Regions from separate parts of the Rhizobium sp. OAE497 genome, predicted to be linked through region 1. Evidence: riboswitches for the same ligand, from Rfam matches in the RefSeq annotation. Region 1 holds a riboswitch; the other holds the start of a gene.
What was found. A riboswitch is a leader RNA that binds a small molecule or an ion and turns the genes downstream of it on or off. The one in region 1 is predicted to bind FMN.

Region 1 (4,210 bases):
TTTACCCCCAATTGCAACCGGTAGAGCTTTGTGCCACGCTGGCTTTGCCGTTTCGGCATCCGCAGAGGAAGGGGACCCTCGCATGCTTCTATTTCTTGCATTTTTGATTGGGATCATTGCCGGCCTTCGGGCCATGACAGCACCTGCCGCCGTCGCCTGGGGCGCGGCGCTTGGCTGGTTCGACGTATCGCAGACCCCGCTTTCCTTCATGGGCTACAAGTGGACACCGTGGATCTTCACGGTGCTCGCCGCCGTCGAGCTGATCACCGACCAGCTGCCGACGACGCCGAGCCGCAAGGTGCCGATGCAGTTCGGCGCCCGTATCATCATGGGTGCGCTGACCGGCGCCACGATCGGCGCTTCCGGCGGTTCGCTCGTAGGCGGCCTGATTGCCGGTGTGGTCGGCGCGGTCGTTGGAACGCTGGGCGGTGCCGCTGCCCGCGGCAAGCTCGCGGCCATCTTCGGCAAGGATACGCCGGCTGCCCTCATCGAAGACGCGGTCGCCATCGTCGGCGCCGGCCTCATCATCTCGGCCGTCGCATGAAGACCTATGACGCCATCTTCATCGGGGCCGGTCAGGCCGGCCCCTTTCTTGCCGCCCGCATGGCCGAGAAGGGCATGAAGGTGGCGCTGATCGAGCGCAAATATCTCGGCGGCACCTGCGTCAATGCCGGCTGCATGCCGACCAAGACGCTGGTCGCGAGTGCGCGCGCCGCGCATGTGGCACGCACCGGCAGCGACTATGGCGTCAAGATTTCGGGTCCGATCGGGATCGACATGAAGGTGGTGCGCAAGCGCGCCGAAACCGTGACGATGAACGCCCGCAACGGGCTGACCGGCTGGTTCTCCGGCATGAAGACCATGGAGGTGATCTATGGCCACGCGACATTCACCGGCGCCAGGACCGTCGAGGTCAATGGCGAGGTGCTGACTGCGCCGCAGATCTTCCTGAATGTCGGCGCCCGGCCGACCATTCCGGATTTTCCGGGCCTCGCCGATGTCGATTACCTGACCAGCACCTCGATCATCCAGCTCGATACCCTGCCCCGCCATCTCCTGGTGATCGGCGGCAGCTATATCGGCTTGGAATTCGCACAGATGTATCGCCGCTTCGGCTCCGAGGTGACCGTCATCGAGCGCGGCCCGAAACTCGCGTCCCGCGAGGACGAGGATATCTCCGATGCGATCGAGGAAATCATCACCTCCGAAGGCATCGCCGTTCATACCGGAGCGGAGAACATCGCTTTCGCCAAGGCGGGTGACGGTATCGCCGTCTCGATTTCCGGCAAGCCGGATATCAATGCCAGCCATGTGCTCGTCGCCACCGGCCGCACGCCGAATACCGGCGATCTCGGCCTCGACAAGGCGGGTATCGTGACCGACAAACGCGGCTTCATCACCGTCGACGACCGGCTGATGACCAATGTCGAGGGCATCTATGCGCTCGGCGACTGCAACGGCCACGGCGCCTTCACGCATACGTCCTATAACGACTTCGAGATCGCGGCCGCCAATCTGCTTGATGGCGGCGACCGAAAGGTTTCGAGCCGCATTCCGGCCTACGCGCTCTATATCGATCCGCCGCTCGGCCGTGCCGGGATGACGGAGAAGCAGGCGCGCTCTTCCGGCCGCAAGGTCGCCGTCTCGAAACGGCCGATGACCCGTGTCGGCCGCGCCAATGAACGCGGCGAGACCAAGGGCTTCATGAAGATCGTCGCGGATGCGGAAACCCAGGAAATCCTTGGCGCCGCCTTCCTCGGCATCGAGGGCGACGAGGCGATCCACGGGATCATCGACGCCATGAATGCCGGGACGACCTATCCGGTCCTGCAATGGTCGGTGCCGATCCATCCGACCGTATCGGAGCTCATTCCGACGATCATCGGCGATCTCAAGCCTGTTTGACCAAACAGGTCATCTGACGCCGTTTCCGGACTTGCATCCTTGCTGAAATTGGATTTATCTCGCGCTGTTCTCAGGGCGGGGTGCAATTCCCCACCGGCGGTATCGGGGAAACCCGGAGCCCGCGAGCGCTTCCGCAAATGGAAGGTCAGCAGATCCGGTGAGAGGCCGGAGCCGACGGTATAGTCCGGATGGAAGAGAGCATGCAGGCAGCACCTTTCCGCGCGAGAGGTGCGCAGTGCTGTTCGCCCAAGGGAGAATTGGGCCGCTTCGCGGCTCGACGCAACCGCCAGAAATGGCACCCTTGAAAGGCAGAGACATGACTATCGCAACCAAACCCCAGGGCATCAAGATCGCCGTCGTGCGTGCCCGCTGGCATGCCGGTATCGTCGACCAGTGCGTGAATTCCTTCGTTTCGACGTGGCAGGCGCAAGGCGGCAATGCCGCCGATGTCGAGATCTTCGACGTTCCCGGCGCCCTTGAAATCCCGCTTCACGCGCAGACGCTCGCCCGCACCGGCAAATATGCCGCGGTCCTCGGCTGCGCCTTCGTCGTCGATGGCGGTATCTACCGGCACGATTTCGTGGCGGGCACCGTTCTCGATGGCCTGATGCGCGTGCAGCTGGATACCAGCATCCCGGTTCTCTCCGCAGTGCTGACGCCGCATCACTTCCAGGAAAGCGAAGCCCATATCGAGTTCTTCATGAACCACTTCGTGATCAAGGGCCAGGAAGCGGCTAACGCCTGCAGGGCGATCCTCGAGGCACGCAGCAACCTGGCGGTCGCCGCGCTCTGATCGGATGAAGCGCGCGCCGGAAATGGCACCGGCGCGTTGGCTCTTGAGCAAAGTCAGCCTGAAGCCGGGCGCGGGGTTTTCTCGCGGCCGGCAGCCGGAGCAGTGCTCGTCAGCGTCTGGCCGTGGAAGCGGCTCAACTGACCGGTGACGTCTTCGGCGATCTCGCTTTCCGTCCGCGCCGCATCCCAGCCGAGAGCTGCGGCGGCAATATCGGCGATTTCTCTCAGCCCCTCGATCGTCAGCCGCCCCTCGATCGCCAGCGTCGTGCGGCGAAGCACGATATCGGCGAGGTGGACGACAAGCTCGTTTCTGGCGATCCAGTCAATCTCCCGGAAGCTTTGGCGCGGGGCGCCTGTCAGTCTCGTCTCGTCGGAATGAACCGAAGCGAATGTGAGGATCGGCGCAGCCGTCGTGCCGTAGCGGCCCAGCAATTCGTCGGCGCGTTCGATAGAAACGTTGCCCTTCGATGCGAGATCCTTGATCCAGTGTCCACGCTTCTCACCATCGGCAGGAAAGCCCTTGCCGCCGCCGATCGCCAGATAGCGCGTCGATTCCCGGCGGTCGCGCTGCAGGCGGGAGATAACGGTATCGGCGACTTCTTCGGCAAAGCCGCGGAACGTCGTCCACTTGCCGCCGACCAGCGAGACGATCGGGAACGGGCGATTGCCTTCAGGTTCCTTCACCGGTGCGGAATGATCGCGGCTGATCAGGCCCGGTGCCGTCGCATCCGAGGCGGGCAGCGGGCGGATGCCGCTATAGCTGTAGACGATCTGGTCGCGGTCGAAACGCAGCGTCGGCAGCAGCGAGCGGACGCTTTCGAGGAAATAGTCGGTCTCCGGCTCCTCGCAGAGGACGTTGTCTGGGTCATCCGCCGGAATATCGGTCGAGCCGACCAGCGCCAGACCGAGATAACTGTAGACGAGACAGATGCGGCCGTCGTCGGCCTCGAAATAGATCATGTGGCCGTTCAGGCTGCGAACGAGTTCAGGGTGATCGAGCAGGATATGCGATCCCTTGGTGCCGCCGATCAGGTGTGACGGTGCGCCCAGCGCGGTATTGACGTGATCGATCCAGGGGCCAGCCGCATTGACCACAAGCTTCGGCTTCACGGCGAAGCTCGACCCGTCAGCCTGCCGGAATGTCAGCCGGCCCTCCTCGACGGAATCCAGTGTCGTGAAATTGGCGGCCAGACTTTTCGGATTGGCATCGCAGCCATCCTTGACCAGCTCATAGACAAGCCGCTCCGGGCGGCTAATCTTGGCGTCGTAATAGATGCCGCCCGCGACGATCGCTGGCGTGACATGCGGCATTTCCTTGCGCGCCTGCCGCTTCAAGATCAACCGGTGCTTCGGCATGACGCGATCGCGCGAGCCGAAGAAATCGTAGAGGCCGAGGCCGATCTTGATCAGCACGGCCCCGCGGCTGCGCGGTGCCGTCTTCGAGCCAAACAGCGTGCGCAAGGCCGCCCAAATGCCGCGCGTCCAGGAGAAGACCGGTATGAAGGTCGGCAGC
Region 2 (4,210 bases), on a different contig from region 1:
CATAATGTTCGGAGCCACCGGCTATATCGCCGTCACCGGACTGCGCGATTCCAACAAGAACAACGAGTTGTTCGCGACCAGCATGCATCCCGGCATTTCCAAGGCTAAGGATATCCAGCTTGCCCGCTATTCGCTGCGCGGCTCCTATGGCGATCTGGCGATGGGCCGCACCTCGGGCGACGAGGCGGCGCTGGAAAAGAAGATCGGCGAGCGCGAAGCCAAGCTCCGCAAGACGGTCCTCGCCTATCAGGACCTCGTCGATACCGATGTCGAGCGCGGCATCTATCAGGAGATGGACAGCTCCTCGCAGAAATATATCGAAGAGGGCCAGAAGATGATCGCGCTGGCGAAGGCCGGCAAGCAGCAGGACGCGATCAATGCCTTCGACGCAAACCTCGGCCCGGTCGCCGATATCCTGGCCGACAATGTCGACAAGCTCGTCGCCTTCAACGAGGACGCAGCTGCCGCCGGTCTCGCCGAAAGCCGCAGCCAGTATTCCACGACCCTGACGCTGATCTCCGCCGTTCTCGGCCTCAGCGCCTTGATCGTCTTCGCCGCGATCTATTTCGGCATTTCGGGCATCGCGAGCCCGATCGTCCGCATCACCAAGTCGATGCGCGGTCTGGCCGCCGGCGACACCGCATCGGAAATTCCGGGCAAGGGCAGGGAGGACGAAATCGGCCAGATGGCCAATGCCGTCGAGATCTTCCGTCTTGCCGCGATAGACAATCAGCGCCTGCAGGCCGACGCCGAGATGACCCGCGCCAAGACCGACGCCGACAGGGCTCGCCTTGCTTCCGAAGCGGAAGCCGCCGCCCAGCAGCGCCTCGAGCAGGCAACGGCCGGTCTTGCTGGTGGTCTGCGCCGCCTCGCAGCCGGCGAGCTCGACTTCCAGCTCAACGACGCCTTCGCCCCGGATTTCGAAGCACTCCGCCATGACCTGAACGGTGCGATCTCGCAGCTCGGCGGCACGCTCCGCGCCGTCGCCCAGTCGGCGGTCTCTATCACCGGGGGTACTCGCGAGATCAGCCAGGGCGCCGAGGATCTCTCGAAGCGCACCGAACAGCAGGCCGCTTCGCTCGAAGAGACCGCAGCCGCTCTCGATGAGATCACCGTCAATGTCTCGAACTCCTCCAAGCGCGCCGACGAGGCCCGCCAGGTGGCGATCCAGGCAAACCGCAGCGCCACGGCTTCCGGCACGGTTGTTGCCAATGCCGTCGATGCGATGGAGCGGATCGAGCAGTCGTCGAACCAGATCTCCAGCATCATCGGCGTCATCGACGAGATTGCCTTCCAGACCAACCTGCTGGCGCTGAACGCCGGTGTTGAGGCAGCGCGTGCCGGTGAAGCCGGCAAGGGCTTTGCCGTCGTTGCCCAGGAAGTCCGTGAACTGGCACAGCGTTCCGCCCAGGCCGCAAAGCAGATCAAGGACCTGATCCGCAACTCGTCGGTTGAAGTCGAAGGCGGCGTCAAGCTGGTGCGCGAAACCGGCGAGGCGCTGAAGACCATCGAGCAGCTGGTCGTCACCATCAACCAGCACATGGATGCCATCGCCACGTCGTCGCGCGAACAGTCGACCGGTCTTTCCGAAGTCAACAGCGCCGTCAACCAGATGGATCAGGTAACCCAGCAGAACGCCGCGATGGTGGAGGAGACCAACGCCGCCAGCGCCACGCTCGCCGCCGAGGCTGACCGCATGAACCAGCTGATCGGCCAGTTCCAGCTCGGCGGCAGCCGCACGGAGACCAATGCATCCGCCTTGCGCCAGACCGCAGCCGCCATGGCCCGCCCGCAGCGCAGTGCTCCACCGGCCCCGGTCTATGCCAGCCACGGCAATGCCGCGGTGAAGCAGGAATGGTCCGAGTTCTGAGACCGGCTGCCGGTAGAAGAGCATCACTTCGAAGGGTTCGGCGAAAGCCGGACCCTTTTCGCATTTCCGTGGCCTTGCGCAGCGCAGGCCTTTGATCTACGGATCGGCCGTTCTCAGGGCGGGGTGAAAGTCCCCACCGGCGGTAAAGGGTCTAGGCCCAAGCCCGCGAGCGCTTCGGCCGTCAAAGGCCGGGGGTCAGCAGATCCGGTGCAATTCCGGAGCCGACGGTATAGTCCGGATGAAAGAGAATGATCGCAAGCTGTGAGCGGGGCAGGGGTCTGTCCGGCTGCCGTCCTGCGCTCATGCGTCCTGATTTGTGTTGGTCCCTTTCTGGATGAAAGACATGAATCAGACTTCCCTTGCTTTTTCCTCGTCGCGTGCGATGGCCGGTGCCGCTTTCATGGTGCTGGCGGGTATCGCCTTTTCCGTTCTCAATGTCGTCACCCAATGGCTGACGATGAAGCTCGGCTTCGCAGCCGCTTCCGCCGCCTTCTGGCAATATGCCTTCGCGCTCCTCTTCTCGCTTCCCTTCCTGCGCCGCGCCGGCCTCTCGGCAATGCGCACCTCTTATCCCTGGCGCCATGTCGTTCGCGTGGCGCTCGCCGCCCTCGGGGTCGAAGCCTGGGTATCCGGTCTTGCCTCGGTGCCGATCTGGCAGGCGATCGCGCTGGTCATGACCTCGCCCTTCTTCATCATCCTCGGCGCCCGCCTTTTTCTCGGCGAGCGCGTCGGCCCGGCACGCTGGGCGGCGACGGCGGTCGGCTTTGCCGGCGCGATGATCATCCTGCAGCCATGGTCGGACGCCTTCACCTGGGCGGCACTCCTTCCGATTATCTCGGCGCTCTTCTGGGGCGCGTCGGCGCTGATCACCAAGAGCCTGACCGGCATCGAGAAACCGGAGACCATCACTGTCTGGCTGCTGGTGCTGCTGACGCCGATCAACGGCGTGCTCGCGGGTGTGGCCGGCTTCGAGGTGCCTCAGGGCATGACCCTGGCGCTCTTCGTCTTCGCCGGTCTGCTGACCGTCTTCGCGCAATACCTGCTGACGCTGGCCTACACCGTCGCCGATGCCGCCTATGTTCAGCCCTTCGACGATCTGAAGCTGCCGCTCAACGTTCTCGCCGGATGGCTGTTCTTCGGCTATGCGCCGGCGGGCTATCTCTGGCTCGGCGCCGCACTGATCCTGATGGCGTCGCTCTTCATCATGCGCAACGAGATGCGCCGAGAGAAAAATGCGGCCTGATGCAAAGCGGTGCAAAATTGCGCGCACTGTCATCTGCCTGTCATCCGTTTCCCTCAAAACCCCCATGTTTCGATTTTTCGACGCATGGGGGATTTCATGACTAATTCATCGCGCAAGGCAGCGCTCGCTGCCGTGCTCCTGGCTTCTGTTGCCTTTCCGGCAGTTGCCGAGCCTGTTTTCAATCGCATTGCATCTTTTCCGGTCGCTTCGAACCTGCCTGAAGGCAAGGACAAGCTTTCGACGACCTCTGCAGAAATCATCACCGCAACCGACGACGGCAATACGCTGATCTACAGCGACAGCCCGCTCGGCGCGATCGGCTTCGTCGACATCACCGACGCCAAGGCCCCGAAGGCTCTCGGCGCACTGATGATGGACGGTGAACCGACATCGGTCACCTCGACCTCGGGCAAGGCGCTCGTCGCCGTCAACACCAGCGAAAGCAAGGTCAAGCCGTCGGGCCGCCTCGCCATCGTCGATGTTGCCACCAAGAAGATCGAGAATACCTGCGATCTCGGCGGCCAGCCGGATTCGATCGCTCTCAACAAGGACAAGACGCTCGGCACGATCGCCATCGAGAACGAGCGTGACGAAGAGATCAACGACGGCAAGATCCCGCAGATGCCGGCTGGCGATCTCGTGCTCTTCCAGGTCAAGAACGGCGCCGTCGATTGCGGCACCATCAAGCACGTCACGCTGACGGGTCTCGCCGGAATCGCGCCTGAGGATCCGGAGCCCGAATTCGTCTCCTTCAATGGCCAGGACGAAATCGCCCTGACGCTGCAGGAAAACAACGAGATCGTCATCATCGACGGCAAGGCCGGCACGGTGAAGACGCATTTCACCGCTGGCAGCACCGATCTCTCCGGCATCGACACCAAGAAGGACGGCCAGCTGAAGTTCACCGGCGAAGCCAAGGGCGTTCTTCGCGAGCCCGACGCCGTGAAGTGGCTGGACGACAACCGTCTCGTCGTCGCCAACGAAGGCGATTATGAAGGCGGCTCGCGCGGCTTCACCGTCTTCGACAAGACCGGCAAGGTTCTCTACGAATCGGGCTCGTCCTTCGAGCGCGCCGTTGCCCATCTCGGCCACTATCC

Region 2: it holds a riboswitch for FMN, as region 1 does, so the genes downstream of both, ABIE40_RS07115 (DMT family transporter) here and ABIE40_RS24775 (6,7-dimethyl-8-ribityllumazine synthase) in region 1, are expected to answer to the same signal.

Annotation. Positions count from the first base shown of each region.
Region 1 is NZ_JBEPOA010000002.1:1,108,957-1,113,166, reverse strand. It holds gene ABIE40_RS24785 (DUF4126 family protein) at 83-544, shown strand; gene ABIE40_RS24780 (FAD-containing oxidoreductase) at 541-1,905, shown strand; FMN riboswitch at 1,968-2,109, shown strand; gene ABIE40_RS24775 (6,7-dimethyl-8-ribityllumazine synthase) at 2,222-2,698, shown strand; gene ABIE40_RS24770 (glycerol-3-phosphate dehydrogenase/oxidase) at 2,752-4,210, opposite strand, start outside.
Region 2 is NZ_JBEPOA010000001.1:1,391,458-1,395,667, forward strand. It holds gene ABIE40_RS07110 (methyl-accepting chemotaxis protein) at 1-1,870, shown strand, start outside; FMN riboswitch at 1,976-2,124, shown strand; gene ABIE40_RS07115 (DMT family transporter) at 2,214-3,113, shown strand; gene ABIE40_RS07120 (esterase-like activity of phytase family protein) at 3,210-4,210, shown strand, end outside.